One region of the Lentilactobacillus buchneri genome, then DNA from elsewhere that is predicted to be linked to it. Evidence: predicted binding sites of a transcription regulator. Region 1 holds the regulator's gene; the other holds the start of a gene.
The links. Region 1 encodes Rex, which represses fermentation and respiration genes when NADH is low (regulators of the CRP and FNR family bind a similar motif). Its sites were predicted from a motif close to TTGTGAANTANTTCACAA; they were not measured.
Positions count from the first base shown of each region.

Region 2: a site for Rex is predicted at 2,507-2,524, ahead of KE627_RS07590 (acyl-CoA dehydrogenase family protein). Genes of this name have one in related genera too.

Region 1 covers NZ_CP073066.1:209,858-217,977, reverse strand. The annotation lists gene KE627_RS01135 (ISL3 family transposase) at 1-1,166, shown strand, start outside; gene KE627_RS01130 (ABC-F family ATP-binding cassette domain-containing protein) at 1,337-3,286, opposite strand; gene KE627_RS01125 (redox-sensing transcriptional repressor Rex) at 3,474-4,106, shown strand; gene groES (co-chaperone GroES) at 4,333-4,617, shown strand; gene groL (chaperonin GroEL) at 4,711-6,333, shown strand; gene KE627_RS01110 (APC family permease) at 6,635-8,120, shown strand, end outside.
Region 2 covers NZ_CP073066.1:1,612,340-1,620,459, reverse strand. The annotation lists gene KE627_RS07605 (NAD(P)H-dependent oxidoreductase) at 1-325, shown strand, start outside; gene KE627_RS07600 (tyrosine-protein phosphatase) at 365-1,231, shown strand; gene KE627_RS07595 (helix-turn-helix domain-containing protein) at 1,502-2,359, opposite strand; gene KE627_RS07590 (acyl-CoA dehydrogenase family protein) at 2,536-3,654, shown strand; gene KE627_RS07585 (electron transfer flavoprotein subunit beta/FixA family protein) at 3,668-4,441, shown strand; gene KE627_RS07580 (electron transfer flavoprotein subunit alpha/FixB family protein) at 4,455-5,420, shown strand; gene KE627_RS07575 (DUF4430 domain-containing protein) at 5,686-6,387, opposite strand; gene KE627_RS07570 (prenyltransferase/squalene oxidase repeat-containing protein) at 6,405-7,451, opposite strand; gene KE627_RS07565 (ECF transporter S component) at 7,468-8,120, opposite strand, start outside.

The DNA.
Region 1 (8,120 bases):
TGAACTATTCTCCCAAGGCCTGCCGCAATTGTGGGGTTATTAATGATCACCAGATCATTGGCTATGGTTGGCGGAAGACCACCATTAGATTCGCTAAAACATTGGGCAGCACGGTTATCCTATGCCTCAATCGGCGAAACTTTCACTGTAAGGCTTGTCATACCAACTTCCTGGCGCAGACGAGTGCAGTGCCGAAGCACTGCACGATTTCAAATACAACCCGGAAACAATGTTTAGAGAAGTTAACGGAACCAGTGAGCCTCAAACACATTGCCAATGAATTGTCCACTTCGGATTCATTCGTTGGTCGGCAGCTCTTGCGCGCTGAACACGACTTTCAAACCAACTGGCACTACTTACCCAAAGTTCTCCTCATGGACGAAGTTAAAAGTACTAAGAGCGCCACCGACGCGATGAGCTTTGAATTTATGGACGCGGAAACCCACGAATTGATTGACCTGTTGCCCTTTAGAACCATCTATCAGCTTCAAAAGTACTTCCAACATTATGACCAAGCCGCGCGAGAAAATGTGAAAATTATCGTCACCGATATGAACTATACCTATCCCAAATTGGTTGGGCAGATCTTCCCGAACGCCATCGTTGTCATCGATCCCTTCCACCTGGTTAACGCTTTAAACCGGGCTTTTAATAAGACGCGAGTGCGTCTCATGAAAACCCTGGCCACTTCCTCACGCCAGTATCACGCCTTGAAACGCTATTGGAAACTATTATTAACGCCGGCCAATCACCTTAACTACGAGGCTTTCCGTAAGTGGACAAACTTCCCTTATCCGGCAACTGCCGCGGATGTGGTTGATGCTTTACTGGACATTGATCCCGAGCTCAAGCAAACTTACGACGTGATGAATCGGTTACGTGAAACCATCAAAAACCGCGACTGGCCCAACTATAATCAAGCCTTTCACCACCTGCAGGGGTGCTCGGAAGAGATGTTGGCAGCCCTCCAAACCTTGGCGGCTCATCATGATGAAATTGGCAACACTTTCACCCACCACTACACCAACGGGCCATTAGAAGGTTCAAACAACAAGATTAAAGTCATTAAGCGCACTGGATTTGGTTACCGAAACTTCTTCAGATTCCGGCTAAGAGTGCTGTTCGCTTTTCGAGTTCATACAAAAAGAGCCCTAATCACCAAGTGATTAGAACTCCAATATTTTGTTCACCAACAACAGTTGACGAAGAACCCAAAAGCAGCCTGAGCAGAAGGATAAAATCCTTTTACTCAGGCTGCTTTTTAATTTAGTGGGTTGTCGCCAATTGTTCAAGTAGACAATGTGAATCGGATATCTTTTGCCTTTGGTGAATTATGTTACTCATTATCTTCGAGCTTCAAACTGACCGTTTCCCAACTGGACTCTGTTTCTGTGATTTGGGCAGTCACCTGATCGAGCTGCTGTTGAAGATCTTGCAACTTTCCCAGGTCGTTAAAGACGTCCGGCTTCGTCATTTCTGCTTCAATTTGATCCTTTGATTGTGTCAATTCATCAAGTTTGGTTTCCAGAGCCTTGACTTCTCTTTCAAGTTTGCGATGTTCTTTTTGGGTTTGCTTATTAATCTCGTAGTTCTTTTTATCGGTGGTCGGCACAGCAACTGGAGTCGGTTGGCCCGCTGCCTTCTTTTCAGCCTCATGAGCCTTGATGGCTTCTTGCTCATCTTTTTTGTCGACATAATAATCATAATTCCCAAGGTAAAGGGTGGTGCCATGTCGGGACAATTCAACGACCGCCGTGGCAATTTTGTTGATAAAATAACGGTCATGGGAAACAAAGAGAATTGTGCCGTCGAATTGATTGAGGGCTTTTTCCAACACTTCTCGGCTGTCGATATCCAAGTGATTGGTGGGCTCATCCAACATTAAAAAGTTGTTGTGCTGCATCGCCAACTTGGTTAGGAGCAACCGGGCCTTTTCACCGCCGGACAGATCATGGACCATCTTGCTCACGTCGTCACCGGAGAAAAGGAAGCTCCCTAGAATGCTTCTAATATCGCCTTCCGGGGTCGTTGGGTGATCATCCCATAGTTCCTCAAGAACGGTTTTAGAGGCATGTAGTGAGGCTTGTTCCTGGTCGTAGTAACCGGTATCGACGCCAGTACCAAACTGCGCCTTGCCCTTTAAAAATGGAATGATGCCCAAGATGCTTTTTAAGAGCGTCGATTTGCCGACACCGTTTGGACCAACAATTGCGATCGCTTGGTGACGTTTAACGTCCAGATTAACCGGCTCACAAAGAACCGTGCTGTAGCCAACCGCTGCGTTGGTAACATTCAGGACGTTATTGCCGCTTTTGGATTTTGGTGAAAATGAGAAGCGGGCAGTTTTTGAATCAGCCGTCGGTTTTTGCAGCTTATCCATTTTTTCGAGTTGTTTTCGGCGGGCCTGCGCCTGTTTGGTGGTCGATGCTCGAACGATATTTTTGTCAACGAAGGTCTGCAGTTTTTGAATCTTAGCCTGCTGCTTGTCATATTCTTTCCATTCTTGTTCAATCAACTGGTCTTTTTTCTTGGTGTAGTCCGTGTAATTACCAGTGAAGTGGTGGAGGGTACCTTGTGACATCTCGTAAACCTCAGTGACAATTCTGTCTAGGAAGTAACGGTCATGTGAAATGATCAGAAGGGCACCACTATAGTTTTGAATATAACCTTCCAGCCAAGTGATCGTTTCCACATCCAAATGGTTGGTTGGTTCATCTAATATTAATAATTCGGGCTTTTCCAGTAACAATTTGGCCAAGGCAAGTTGAGTCTTCTGGCCGCCTGACAATTCATTAATTGGCCGATCGTAGTCAGCTTCCCCGAATCCAAATCCGTGGAGAACACCACGAATTTCAGCGTCGTACCCATAACCATTGTGCTGTTCAAAGTCGGCACGGATATTGTCATATTGTGAGGAAATCGTTTCATATTCTTCGGTGTTGGCGTCAACGCCCAAAGAACCCATTTGTTTTTCCAGAGCGTGAAGCTTTGCTTCCTGCTCTTTTAGACTGGCAAAGACCGATGCCATTTCAGCATAAATGCTTTTGTCTGAATTGAGTCCGGTATCCTGGGCCAAATAGCCAATCGACAGATTCTTTTTAGTGCTGATTTGGCCGCCGTCGACAGATTGTTCGCCGATGATCATTTTAACCAGTGTCGACTTGCCGGCACCGTTACGGCCAACCAGTGCGACACGGCTTTTTTCTTGAATGGCCAAATTAACTTTTGAGAAAATAGTTTCGCCATTGAATCGTTTGGTTAGATCTTGTGCTTGTAAGATTATCAAGTGTTTGGCCACCTTTCATTTTGTAACTACCAACAATCAATTTTATCATAATTTACACGATTTCAGGAATTATTTGTAAGTAATATTTGAAATATATTTCACAAGATGTCATCTTATGGTAGAATGAGATGTAAATAGGAATTCACAAAGTTCTTTTAACTAAAATGACAAATAGGAGGAAATTTTCTTGACAGCTGAAAATATTCCACGCGCAACCGCTAAACGATTGCCGATATATTACCGATACTTAAATATTTTACACGATACAGGAAAGCAACGAATTTCATCAACGGAATTGGCCGAGGCGGTGCAGGTGGATTCAGCAACCATTCGTCGTGACTTTTCCTATTTTGGTGCTTTGGGCAAGCGGGGTTATGGATACGATGTTGATAACCTGCTTTCGTTTTTCAAAACGATCTTGAATCAAGAGCATCTGACCAACGTGGCTTTGATCGGAGTCGGCAATTTGGGCCATGCGCTCTTGAACTTTAATTTTCACAAAGACGGCAACGTTCGAATCTCTGCTGCTTTTGATACCGACGACAAGATTGTGAACACAATTGAAGACGGTGTTCCTGTCTACCCGATTGAGGAACTTTCACATCAACTGCATGATCAACAGATCAAAGTCATCATTTTGACCGTGCCCTCAAAAGTCGCTCAGTCCATCGCGGACGATGCTGTCGCCGGCGGGGTAAAGGGTGTCTTGAACTTTACGCCAATTCGGCTTCAGGTTCCTGAAGATGTCCTGGTTCAAAATGTTGACTTAACTAATGAATTGCAAACTTTGATTTATTTCATCGAAAACTTTGGCAAGTAAAATATCGAACAAATTAATGAAGAAAAGACCGGTGATCCTGAAAACGCCGGTCTTTTCTTATGCGCTCATTTACCGTCGGCAAGGCAATCTGCAGATAAATTCACCAAGAAATGCGCAGAAATCCTTGCAATTGGTCTGAAAAAATAATATATTATACACAGTGATTAGCACTTTTATCATGTGAGTGCTAATGTTGCTAAAAATTGTTGCAAACGGAGGGACTAACGTGTTAAAACCATTAGGAGATCGCGTAATTATCGAAACTGAAAAAGAAGAAGAAAAGTCGGTTGGCGGTATCGTTCTTGCTGACAATGCAAAAAAGAAGCCGCAAGCCGGTACAGTTGTTGCCGTGGGTGATGGCCGTGTACTTGATAATGGTACCAAGGTTGCACCTGTTGTAAAAAAGGGCGACAAGGTTATGTTTGATAAGTACGCCGGAACCGAGATTGAGGATAACGATCAAACTTATCTCGTTCTTCATGAAAAAGACATCGTCGCAATTGTCGAATAATTATATTTTAACAAGATAATTGCTAATAAGTGAATCATTTGAATCATTCAATGAATCAATAATCAAAAATATTTTTTTGAGGTGAAATTTGAAATGGCTAAACAAGTAAAGTTTTCTGAAGATGCCCGTAGCGCAATGCTCAAGGGTGTTGATAAATTAGCAGATACGGTTAAGGCAACGATTGGACCTAAAGGCCGCAACGTTGTTTTGGAACAAAGTGCCGGTACACCGACAATTACCAATGATGGTGTTACCATCGCCAAATCAATTGAATTACCGGATCATTTTGAAAACATGGGTGCCAAATTGGTTTCTGAAGTTGCTTCAAAGACCAATGACGTTGCTGGTGACGGAACAACCACTGCCACAGTTTTAACTCAAGCAATTGTCAATGAAGGTATGAAGAACGTCACTGCCGGTGCCAACCCAGTTGGAATTCGTCGTGGTATTGAAAAGGCTACTAAAGCCGCTGTTGATGCCCTTCACAAAATGTCGCATGATGTTAAGACCAAAGATGATATTGCTCAAATTGCTTCAATTTCATCTGCCAACACCGAAGTTGGTAAATTGATTGCCGATGCAATGGAAAAAGTTGGTCATGATGGTGTTATTACCATTGAAGAGTCACGTGGTGTTGATACCAGCTTGGACGTCGTTGAAGGAATGCAATTTGATCGCGGCTACATGTCACAATACATGGTTACCGACAATGACAAGATGGAAGCCAACTTGGACAATCCTTACATTTTGGTAACTGATAAGAAGATCACCAACATTCAAGACATTTTGCCATTACTGCAAAAGATTGTTGAACAAGGTCGTTCACTCTTGATCATTGCTGATGACATTGGCGGTGAAGCTCTGCCAACTCTTGTATTGAACAAGATGAGAGGAACATTCAACGTCGTTGCTGTTAAGGCACCTGGATTTGGTGACCGTCGTAAGGATCAACTCCAAGATATCGCCATTTTGACCGGTGCAACCTTGATTACCGATGACCTTGGTTTGAACTTGAAGGATGCAACCCTTGAACAACTTGGTCAAGCTAACAAAGTTAACGTTACCAAGGATTCAACCACGATTGTCGACGGTTCCGGTTCAAACGATGAAATTGCCAACCGAGTTGCTGAAATTAAGACCCAAATCGAAAAGACGACTTCAGACTTTGACCGTGACAAGTTAAAGGAACGTCTTGCCAAGTTATCAGGTGGAGTTGCCGTGGTTCGTGTCGGTGCCGCTACCGAAACTGAATTGAAAGAAAAGAAGTATCGCATTGAAGATGCCTTGAATGCGACCCGTGCTGCCGTTGAAGAAGGATTCGTTCCTGGTGGTGGAACTGCCTTGATTAACGTCATCCCAGAAATTGCCAAGTTGGATGCCGAAGCTGGCGGTGATGAAGAGACTGGTATTCGCATTGTTCTTCGTGCCCTTGAAGAACCTGTTCGTCAAATCGCTGAAAATGCCGGTGTTGAAGGCTCAGTGATTGTTGAAAAGCTCAAGGACGAAAAGCCTGGAATTGGCTACAATGCTGCCAATGGTAAATTTGAAGATATGATCAGTGACGGAATCGTTGATCCTACCAAAGTTACCCGTTCAGCACTTCAAAATGCTGCTTCTGTTTCAGCCTTGTTGTTGACCACCGAAGCTGTTGTTGCTGATGAGCCTAAGAAAGACGCACCAGCTGCTCCAATGCCACAACCTGGTATGGGTATGTAATGAAGCGTTAAATCGTTGATTTGAATGAAAGTATTGTACAATAAGCATCGATTCCAAATCGGGATTGGTGCTTATTTTGTGCTTGCGAATTAATCAATTCAATATTAAAGTAGTTAGCATGTGGCTTAGATCATATTTTGACTCTGAGTGCACAGCTGACGGATATTTTAGCTTGTCTGGATGGTGATTTGCTGTGAGCCCATTCAGACATACATATCAAGACTTGTTTTTAGTTGTCAGAAGGACTATCATTTTATGGTTCACAAGAATGGTAGATTATTAAATAAAGGAGTAACTATTTATGTGGCGCTATCTCAAACGGCTCCTTATTGGAAAGCCATTAAAGACCACTGATGAGGGTGGTCAATCTTTAACCAAATTTAAAGCACTGGCTTTACTATCATCCGATGCGCTCTCGTCAGTTGCATATGGTACTGAGCAGATTACGACCATTTTAATTACGCTGTCTGCAGCTGCATTGATGTATCAAATTTGGGTTGCAGCCCTCGTTTTGGTTCTGTTGGCTGCCATTACCTTGTCGTACCAGCAAATTATCCATGCTTATCCCTCTGGGGGCGGGGCTTACGTGGTTGCCAGCACCAACTGGGGTGAGCAGGCCGGCCTGATTGCCGGCGGCTCTTTGCTGGTCGATTATATGCTGACCGTGGCCGTATCAACAACTTCAGCGACTGAAGCCATTACATCAGCTATTCCGTCATTATATTCACATGGGGTGTTGATTTCCTGTTTGATCGTTGTGGGCATTATGCTCCTCAACCTTCGAGGAATCCGCGAATCTGCTTCGTTTTTGACGTTGCCAGTGTATTTGTTCATCATCATGATTATCGCGATGATCATTTATGGCGGTTATAACATTGTAACCGGCAACATCGAATATCATGCGGCTGCTCATATTGGGGCACCTGTTGAAGGCATGACTTTGGTCCTGTTCTTCCGGGCCTTCTCATCTGGATCATCTTCATTGACCGGTGTTGAAGCGATCAGTAATGCCGTCCCTAATTTTAACAAACCCAAGAGTAAAAATGCTGCGGCGACCTTAGCCATCATGGCGACCATCTTGGCCTGCTTCTTTGGCGGGATTACCTTCCTGAGTTACTACATGGGCATTATGCCAAACAGCCACGAAACAGTCCTTTCACAAATTGGTGAAACTGTTTTCGGCCATGGCATTGTCTACTATATCCTCCAATTATCAACTGCCATGATTTTGGCGGTTGCTGCCAACACTGGATTCTCAGCATTTCCAATTTTGGCTTATAACTTGGCTAAAGACAAGTTCTTACCTCATGCCTATCTCGACAAAGGGGATCGGTTGGGGTACTCTAACGGCATTATTTCCTTAGCCGTTGGTGCGATTGTCTTAATTCAAATCTTTGGTGGCCGGACCAATTCACTGATTCCATTGTATGCCGTAGGTGTGTTCATTCCATTTACGTTGTCACAGTCCGGAATGATTATCCATTGGCGGAGAAATCGGGGCAAGAATTGGCAGCTGAAGTCGGTTATCAACTTCGTTGGCGCCTTTATTTCACTGACGTTGGTTACCTGCCTGTTTTTACTAAGATTTCCAAATGTTTGGCCTTATTTGATTGTTATGCCGATTCTTTTGAGGATTTTCTACAAGATCAATCATCATTACAAGCGGGTTGCCGAACAGCTGCGGGTGGTTGAAGAGAATACTGAAATTGCGACAACTCACCATTTTGACGGTTCGACTGTCATTGTCCTGGTAAGCGGGGTCACTCGGGTGACTGCCAATGCTATCA
Region 2 (8,120 bases), 1.1 Mb from region 1:
TTTTATTTTCCCAATTTGGTGGGAGCTGATGCCGGCGATGACCAAGGGTTTCATTGATAAAGTTTTTAGCAAGAACCGGGCGGTATCCATGCATCCCAGAGTGGTCCTGGAAAAGAATCCAATCATCCGGATCTTCACAATTGCCGGCACACCAACGTTTCTCTATAAACTCAAATATGGTAATCCCATTATGAAGGCCTTGGCCACGGGCACATTCAAAAAGATCGGTCTCAAGAAAATCAAGTGGCACAACTTCAACGCTGAAGATGAATCACCACAAAAGCGCCAGGCGGATTTGGCCCACATCCAAAAATTTCTGTCATGATGACTGCCCAGTCCTATAATGAATGTTGGGGGTGAGTGGATGAAGTCATTGAGTCAAATCATGAGTCGGACATTACTAGTGACAGTGATACTCACTGCTAATTTTGCGATTTGTTCTGCCAACAACACTCCTTCATTAGGCTCCACCATTCATCTCACGACCACGCCCAATGCCCACGATCTCGGTGGGATTCGGACGAAAAATGGTCAGCACATTCGCCAAAATCGACTCATCCGATCGGCTGCGCTAACCCGATTAAATCATCACGATAAATGGCTACTTTATAAGCAGCACGTTAAGGTCATCTTGGATTTCCGCTCAAGTGGTGAAATCAAACGAACACCAGATGCCAAAATTTCTGGGGTTCGTCATCTCCACCTATCCGTCATGAGCAGCCCAAATTTCGGCGTCCACACGACTTCTCAGTATGCCGGTCAGTTAGCTGCCAAACAGCCAAATTTTATGGAACAATTTTATCAGAAAATGGTTCTTGAGTCCCACTGTGTTAAGGCTTATCGCACGATGTTTCATTATCTGCTCAAGCAAAGATCCGATGCGATTCTCTATCACTGCACATATGGCAAATATCGCACCGGTGTAGCGACCATGCTGATTCTTTCAAGTCTTGGCGTTCCCAAAACGACCATTATGAAAAACTATTTGGCATCGAACCATTATCTGAAGAAAACGACGGCCAAAGAATATCGACAGATGGCCCGTTATACGCATAACCCAACCGTGCTCAGGAACCTGAAACGTTCAAAAACCGCTCGATCAGCCTATTTGAATGCCGCCTATTCAGCGATTTACCACTGTGATGGCACAATGAAGCATTATTTACATCAGCAAATGCGGTTGTCGAATCATGATATTCGGCAATTGCGAAACCAATATTTGACGAAATGAGAGGCCCGGACACAACTAATTGTAAGTTATGTCTGGGCCTCTCTTTAGCTCCACTGTTATTTAGTTTAAACGTGTGAAAGAGGACAGCAGTCGAAATTTAAGCCGCTTCAGCCGAAAACCTGACTCGGTTTCCTGGTGTTTTACTGTGATTTGGATTAAACGTGTGAAAGAGGACAGCAATTGAAATTTAAGCGCCGCCAGCCGAAAACCTGACTCGGTTTCCGTCCAGCGGCGCTTAAATTTCAATTGCTAAACGTCCTCTTTCACACTCTACACTCTTTTTTTAGCATACAAATCAATCTGCTTAATTAAATTCCGATTCCGATTAAATCGGGCGAACGCAAAGGCGTCACTAATAAGTTCGGAGAAGCGCTGGGTTTTGCCATTGACCGAATATTCGTTATCCGCCAATTGATACTGAGCCCGAGCCACATAAAAAGTTACGTGCCGATCCGAACTGAGATTAATCAAAGACTGTAGCAGCATATTACTGATCTCGATTTCATTTCTGGCCGCATAAAAATTGCCGGTGTAAAACAGCATCGTCAATGATTTCCACACCGAATCAACGTCTTTATTTGCATTGGTCTTCAACCGTTCCGGCATCTTGGAAAAATAAAACTCAGCTTTGTCAAAATTGCCAGCCTGTTGGTAGGAAATCCCCATCCCCACGTATGCCAGCGGTGAATAAACCGTCGTGTGGGCCTCGTCATAGCCATTCAAAATCTGGTCGAAGCAAAAAATCGCCTCATCAACATCTCGTTTGCTTAAAGCCAGTGCATATCCGCGGATAAATAAATATTCCATTTGGATTTGTTTATCATCAATTTGATCAATTTCAAGCGATCGTAAAATTCCCAACGCATCATCATATTCAGTGGTAATTAAATCAAATTCGGCCCGCCGCAATTCCGCTCGAACCGCTGAATCACTGTCGGCCTCGCTGGGGAAAATATCGTTCAAGGAAAGTCCCAACCGCTGGCATAACTGCGTCAGGATCTTAGTGGAGATCATTTTGCCGTTGTTCTCAAATTTGCTGATCGTGGCCTGGGTACAAATCCCCTTAGCCAACTCGCTTTGGGAATAACCGAGTTCTTTTCTGCGATCAATAAATCTTTGGATGTTCACTATTATCAAGCCTCCTGGCCGATTCGGATAAAATAATAACTTAATATTACCATATTATATAATGTGACGCCAAATAAGATTGCTAAATATTCCATTTATATATTGACATTAGGAATATTAGGATATATAATTTTGGAATATAAAGTATTGTGAAAGTATGCACAGGAGGACTCAATATGTCGATAACAAATGATCAAACTAAAATGCTGATTCAAATGATTAAGGAGTTTACGGCCAACGAATTGGCACCGCTCGATATGGAGATTGATCGTGCCGGTAACTATCCGGACGGCTTATTTCAAAAGGTCGTTAACACGGGCTTGCTTGGCATCACCCTGCCAAGAGAATATGGCGGTGCAGCCTTTGATTACCAAGCAGCTGCCGAATCCCTTGAGAAAATGGCCACAGGTAACGCCAGCATGGCCGTAACTCTTGAAGGCCATTTCAAAACGATCGAACAGTTTATCAAATATGGGAATAAATCATTGAATGACGAATACCTTCCAAGTGCAGCCAAACGAATTTTTGCCTTCTCGATGACCGAACCATCCGGCGGCTCGAATCCTAAGGGCATCGCCACTCGGGCAATCAAACAGGGTGACAACTGGGTGATCACCGGTGACAAAATCATGATTACCAATGGTGGCCTAGCAGAAGTCTACTGCGTCCTCGCTAAGACTGAGGATGACCAAATGGCCGTCTTCGTCGTTGACAAGGACATGCCGGGATTCAAATTCGGCAAGCGGGAAGATTTTATTGGCCTCAAGGGCGTGCCTGTCGGCGAAGTTGTCCTTAACCACGTGGTTGTTCCTGATAGTCATTTATTGGGAAGAATCGGACAAGGATTGGAAATTGGCGACAATGCCCACGCTGACGCACGAGTTTTGATGGGCGCCGTTCTAGCCGGAATTATGGAACACGAGCTACAAACCGCCGTGAACTACTCCAAAGAGCGAAAGGCTATGGACACACCGCTCTACCAACTCCAAGTCACTCAGGAAAAGATCGCTGATATCGCAATTGCCAAAGAAAACACCACCGCGCTGTATCAGAAAGGTGCCGATAACAAGGTCGCCAACAAGCCATATGCGGAAGTTGCCGCCATGGCAAAATCGTACGGCAGCCGATCAGCTGTTGCATCCGGTGATAAAGCCCTGCAGATTCTTGGCGGGTATGGATACAGCCATGAATATCCAGTCGAACACCTCATCAGAGATGCCCGAGCAATGGAATTGGCTGAAGGTACCATTGAAAAGATGAATTTAGAAATTACCAACGCAGAGATTGCCAAGTAAAGGAGTCCGCACTATGAAAATCGTTGTCGGGATTAAACAAGTTCCAGAAACCGATTCAGTTAAAATTGATCCAAACACAAATAACCTGGTTCGTTCAGGAATCCAGGGCATTATTAATCCATTTGATAAAAATGCAATTGAAGCTGCCCTTCAGCTTCGTGATCAAGCCGGTGGCGAAGTTATCCTTCTCAGTATGGGGCCGGATAGTTACACAACCTCACTTCGAGATGGAATGGCTATGGGCGCCGACCGGGCTGTTTTGGTGAGTTCCCGGGCATTCGGTGGGGCTGACACTTTGGCTACCGGCTACACGCTGGCCAAAGCAATCGAAGCAATTGGCGATGTCGACTTAATCCTATTCGGCAGACAGTCTGTCGACGCTGACACTGGTCAGGTTGGCCCGATTGTGGCGGAATTCTTGCAGTTCCCCCAAGTGACTTTTGCAGAAACCTTGGATTTGGACTCAGAGAAGACACTGGTGGCCAAACGCCAACTTGACTCCGCCGTCCAAGATATCAAGCTGACCCTGCCTGCTGTGGTGACTGTCCGCAAAGAACTCAATACGCCGCGTTATGAAACGCCAGTCAATATCAAAGAAAGTTTTGAAAAGCCAATTACCACTTGGACTGAAGCCGATTTGAACCTTGACCTGGCAAAAATTGGCCAGGCTGGATCACCAACGAAAGTGACCAAAGTTTATGCACCAACCAAGGATGTTAAACAAACAGTCACATTGTCACCAGACCCCGCTCAAGCAGTTTCTGAACTCTTGAGTCAATTGGACTGAGAGGAGCACAAAAATGGATAATAACGAAATTTGGGTATATGTTGAAACCGTCGGCTCCAGAATCGAACCAACCAGCCTGCAATTGATCACCAAGGCCAAAGCCATTGCTGACGGCAGAAAAGTGGTTGCCGTGCTTCCTGAAGCCTCGACAATCAAGGCTGAAAATAGCCTACAAGCTTATGGACCCGACCGAGTTGAAACTTTGGTCGATGATCACTTTACTAACGCAACCGATGAAGAAATCGCTGATGCTCTATTCCAAGTACTTGATCAAAATCGCCCCAACAGCCTCTTGTTTCCGGCAACCATTTTAGGCCGATCAATTGCGCCGCGGCTGCAGGCCAAACTCCAGACTGGCTTAACCGGTGACTGTTTGGATATTTTTTACGAAAATGACCTACTGGTTCAGGTCAAACCGACCTATGGCGACAACGTGATGTGTGACATTGTCTGCCCGGAAAAGCGGCCTCAAATGGTAACGGTTCGGCCAAATACTTTCCGTGCTGAAAGAGTGACTGATTCCCAGACCAAGGTGGTTAAGGCCAGCTTTACCTTCCACAAAGAAGGAAACAGCCAAATCATCGCCACTGACCCGATCATCAACAGCTCCTCCAAACTCGACGATGCTAAAGTCGTGATCGCCCTTGGCCGAGGCGCTTACAGCGCAAAAAATATTCAACTGGCACAGGATTTAGCTGCCAAGCTTGGCGGAATGGTTGGCGTTTCTCGCCCTCTCACTGACGAAGACGAGTTCACCCATGATGATCAAATTGGGATTGGTGGCGCCAGCCTCTCAGCCGACCTGTTGATTAATTTGGGAATCTCAGGTGCTGTTCAATACACGGTTGGTATCAAAAATGCCAAGAAAATTGTCTCTGTCAACATTGACAAAGACGCCCCGATTTTCGATGAGTCAGACTTTGCCTATGTCGGTGATGTCACCGATTTTTTGACTGCTTTAACTGCTCAAGTCCGATAATAATTGATAACACAAAACCGGCAGTGATGAACGAAATTTGTTCATCGCTGCCGGCTTTGTAGTGGTGTAGTTAGGGTTATTTTGCTTTGAAATGGATTCTGGCGCGCTGGAGCACGGTTGTTATTCTCTTTGGTGCTCCCTTCTGCTTTGAAAACACGCTCCGACGCAACTGATGCGGTGTGTAAGGCTGAAAAGATTTAAATCCAAGACCAGGATTTTAATCTTTTCAGCCTTACACACCGCATCACCCGTTGCTTGTCGCGCTCTACTTGAATCCCTCCGTCGTAAAGTACCAGTGAACCTTATCTCCCGGTTTAATCAACTTATCACCAGCTGACTTATCAACGTACTTGCCGTTCACCGAGTACATCCAGCCGCTGCCGACCTTAATGTCGTTTTCTTTCAGCCCATTGATGGCACTGACGTAGATTGCCGGGCTACTGGTGTAGGTGATCTTCAGCTTGGTTTGCTGGAGCAATGTAAACGCGGTCGTCTTCTTAATAATGTGCAAATTGCCAGAATAAAACAGCTTTTTGTATCCGGAAACCTTTAGATAAGCCTTACCAGTTGACGCTGGTGAGGCTTTTTGCTTTGGCCGAGACTGCTTAGAAGTCGATTTAGGCTTATTGGTTACTGCCTGTTTTGTCTGTGATTTCGAGCTCGAACTGCTGGGCTTGTTACTGGTAACTTGACTACTTGACGACGAGTCAGCAGTGCTTGATTGACTGGCCTTTTTGGCTTGTGATTGATGCTTTGCCTGGGAACCTTTGTCTTTGGCTTTTCTCGCCTTAACTGGATGGCTCACTTGAGAACTTGAGGTGGCCTTTGGCTGACTGCCCGAATCCATCTTAGCGGCTTTCTCGGTTCGAGGATGCTGGGCGGCCTGATTTGCGATGACCTCCCTGACGCCAAATGCCATCCCCAACACCAAAATCACACCAATGACAATTCCAATTGCTTTTTTCATAAACTCATCCTTTAATCTTACTTAATTGAATAAACCGATCGGTGTGCCAAGGCTTGCCGATAAGCGGCGTTTGCCAAATTGACCTGGCCGACTCCTAACGTTTGAGTAGCAGCCCCCTTAATCGAGCCGGTTGACCGAACGTAGCTCATCATTGCCCGCATTGGAGAGGTAGTCTGGCCTGATTTGAAGACGCTATTCACCAATTTGACCGTCTTTTGTTTGGTTGAGAAGGCAATGATCGCTTCTGCAGTTGAATTAGCGTTCGGGAAAGTCTTGCCCTTATAAGCATAACCAAACGCCCCGTTTGGATAGACAGCATCTTTGAGATAACTCTGGCCCTTCGTGATTGCAGACGTGACGGCGGAACTGGTCGATTTACTCCGAGCAAGGGCCGTTACTGCCATCGCGGTGGTGTCGCTGTCAGCACTGGCAGCTTGATTATTATACGCCCAGCCATTATTGCTCAACTGATTCTTAACGATGGCGTTGCTCAAGCTGGTCTTGGAAAATTTGGCATTGCTTGGTCGTTGATACGAACCAGTTGATAAAGCAATCAGCGCCTGGCTTTGAACGTTGACAGTTTGCTTGGTCATCGAACGGTGATAAAGCGCGCTGACCAGGTTCAAGTTCGTTTTAGCGCCGGTTTGATGCAGCTTTTGCGGGTTCAAACCAACGGCACGGGTGGCAATAATTGCGGTCGCCAAATCGGCAGCCGTACTCTTACGGTTCAATACCAAACTGTCGGCAACCTTGGTCCGTTGAGCCTTGGTAAATTTGTAGCCCAACCCTTTCAATCCCAAGAGAAAGTCCGAGTAGCCATAGACGGCACCGGTTGTTGGATATGCCTTTTTACTAAATATGTAACTTGTCTTACCAGAAAAGCCAGTTCGATTCTTAGCCAGCATCTTCTTGGCATAGCTGTAACTGGCCTTGGCCTTTGAAGCCTGATAAGAACTAGAAGCAGTCTTGGCGCCGGCAGCATGGACATTTGTGAGTGGTGCAGCAGCACCAGCCAATAAGAGGCCAGTCATCGATAAGGTGATTAATTTCTTGATTGATTTCATGATAGATTCCATCCCTTTAATGAGTTTTGGTTGGTAAAAAATTATATTTCCGATTCAGTCGGTCAATTAATTTTTCCCAGGAACGATACAACAATGCAATTAAGACAACGTTGGAAAGACAGTGCACAAGATCGAAACCGGCGCTGGCGGTAAAGGCCAAAATAAAGGACTTCATGGTCAGCGGATTGACATATGCCAAGGCAAACCACAGATCCATGATCCAGCCGTAGACAAATCCCCAGACACCGCCAAAGATAATCATTGGCATTACCTTGTGGCGAAGCTGAGTCCGGCCAATCAGCCCGGCAGTCAAGCCCATCAATCCCCAGGCAAACATCTGCCACGGCGTCCAAGGTCCCTGTCCCAAGAACATATTTGAAACTAAGGCGGTGGTCGAGCCGGTCACAAACCCCAGCTCCGGTCCCAGCGAAATCCCGCCGAGGATAATGACAAAGCTGGCAGCCTGAACACTGGGAAGCGAGGCGAACGGCACTCTGCCGGCGACCGCCAAGGCAATCAGAATCGCCAAAAACATTAGCGTTTGGGTCTTTAACGGCTCGCGCTCAAACCGCCAATAGGCCGGCAAAATACTACATAACAAAAGCATGAAGCTAAACAACAAAAAATGCTTATTTTTCAGTAACGTCGTCAATACCAAAAACCCGGCGA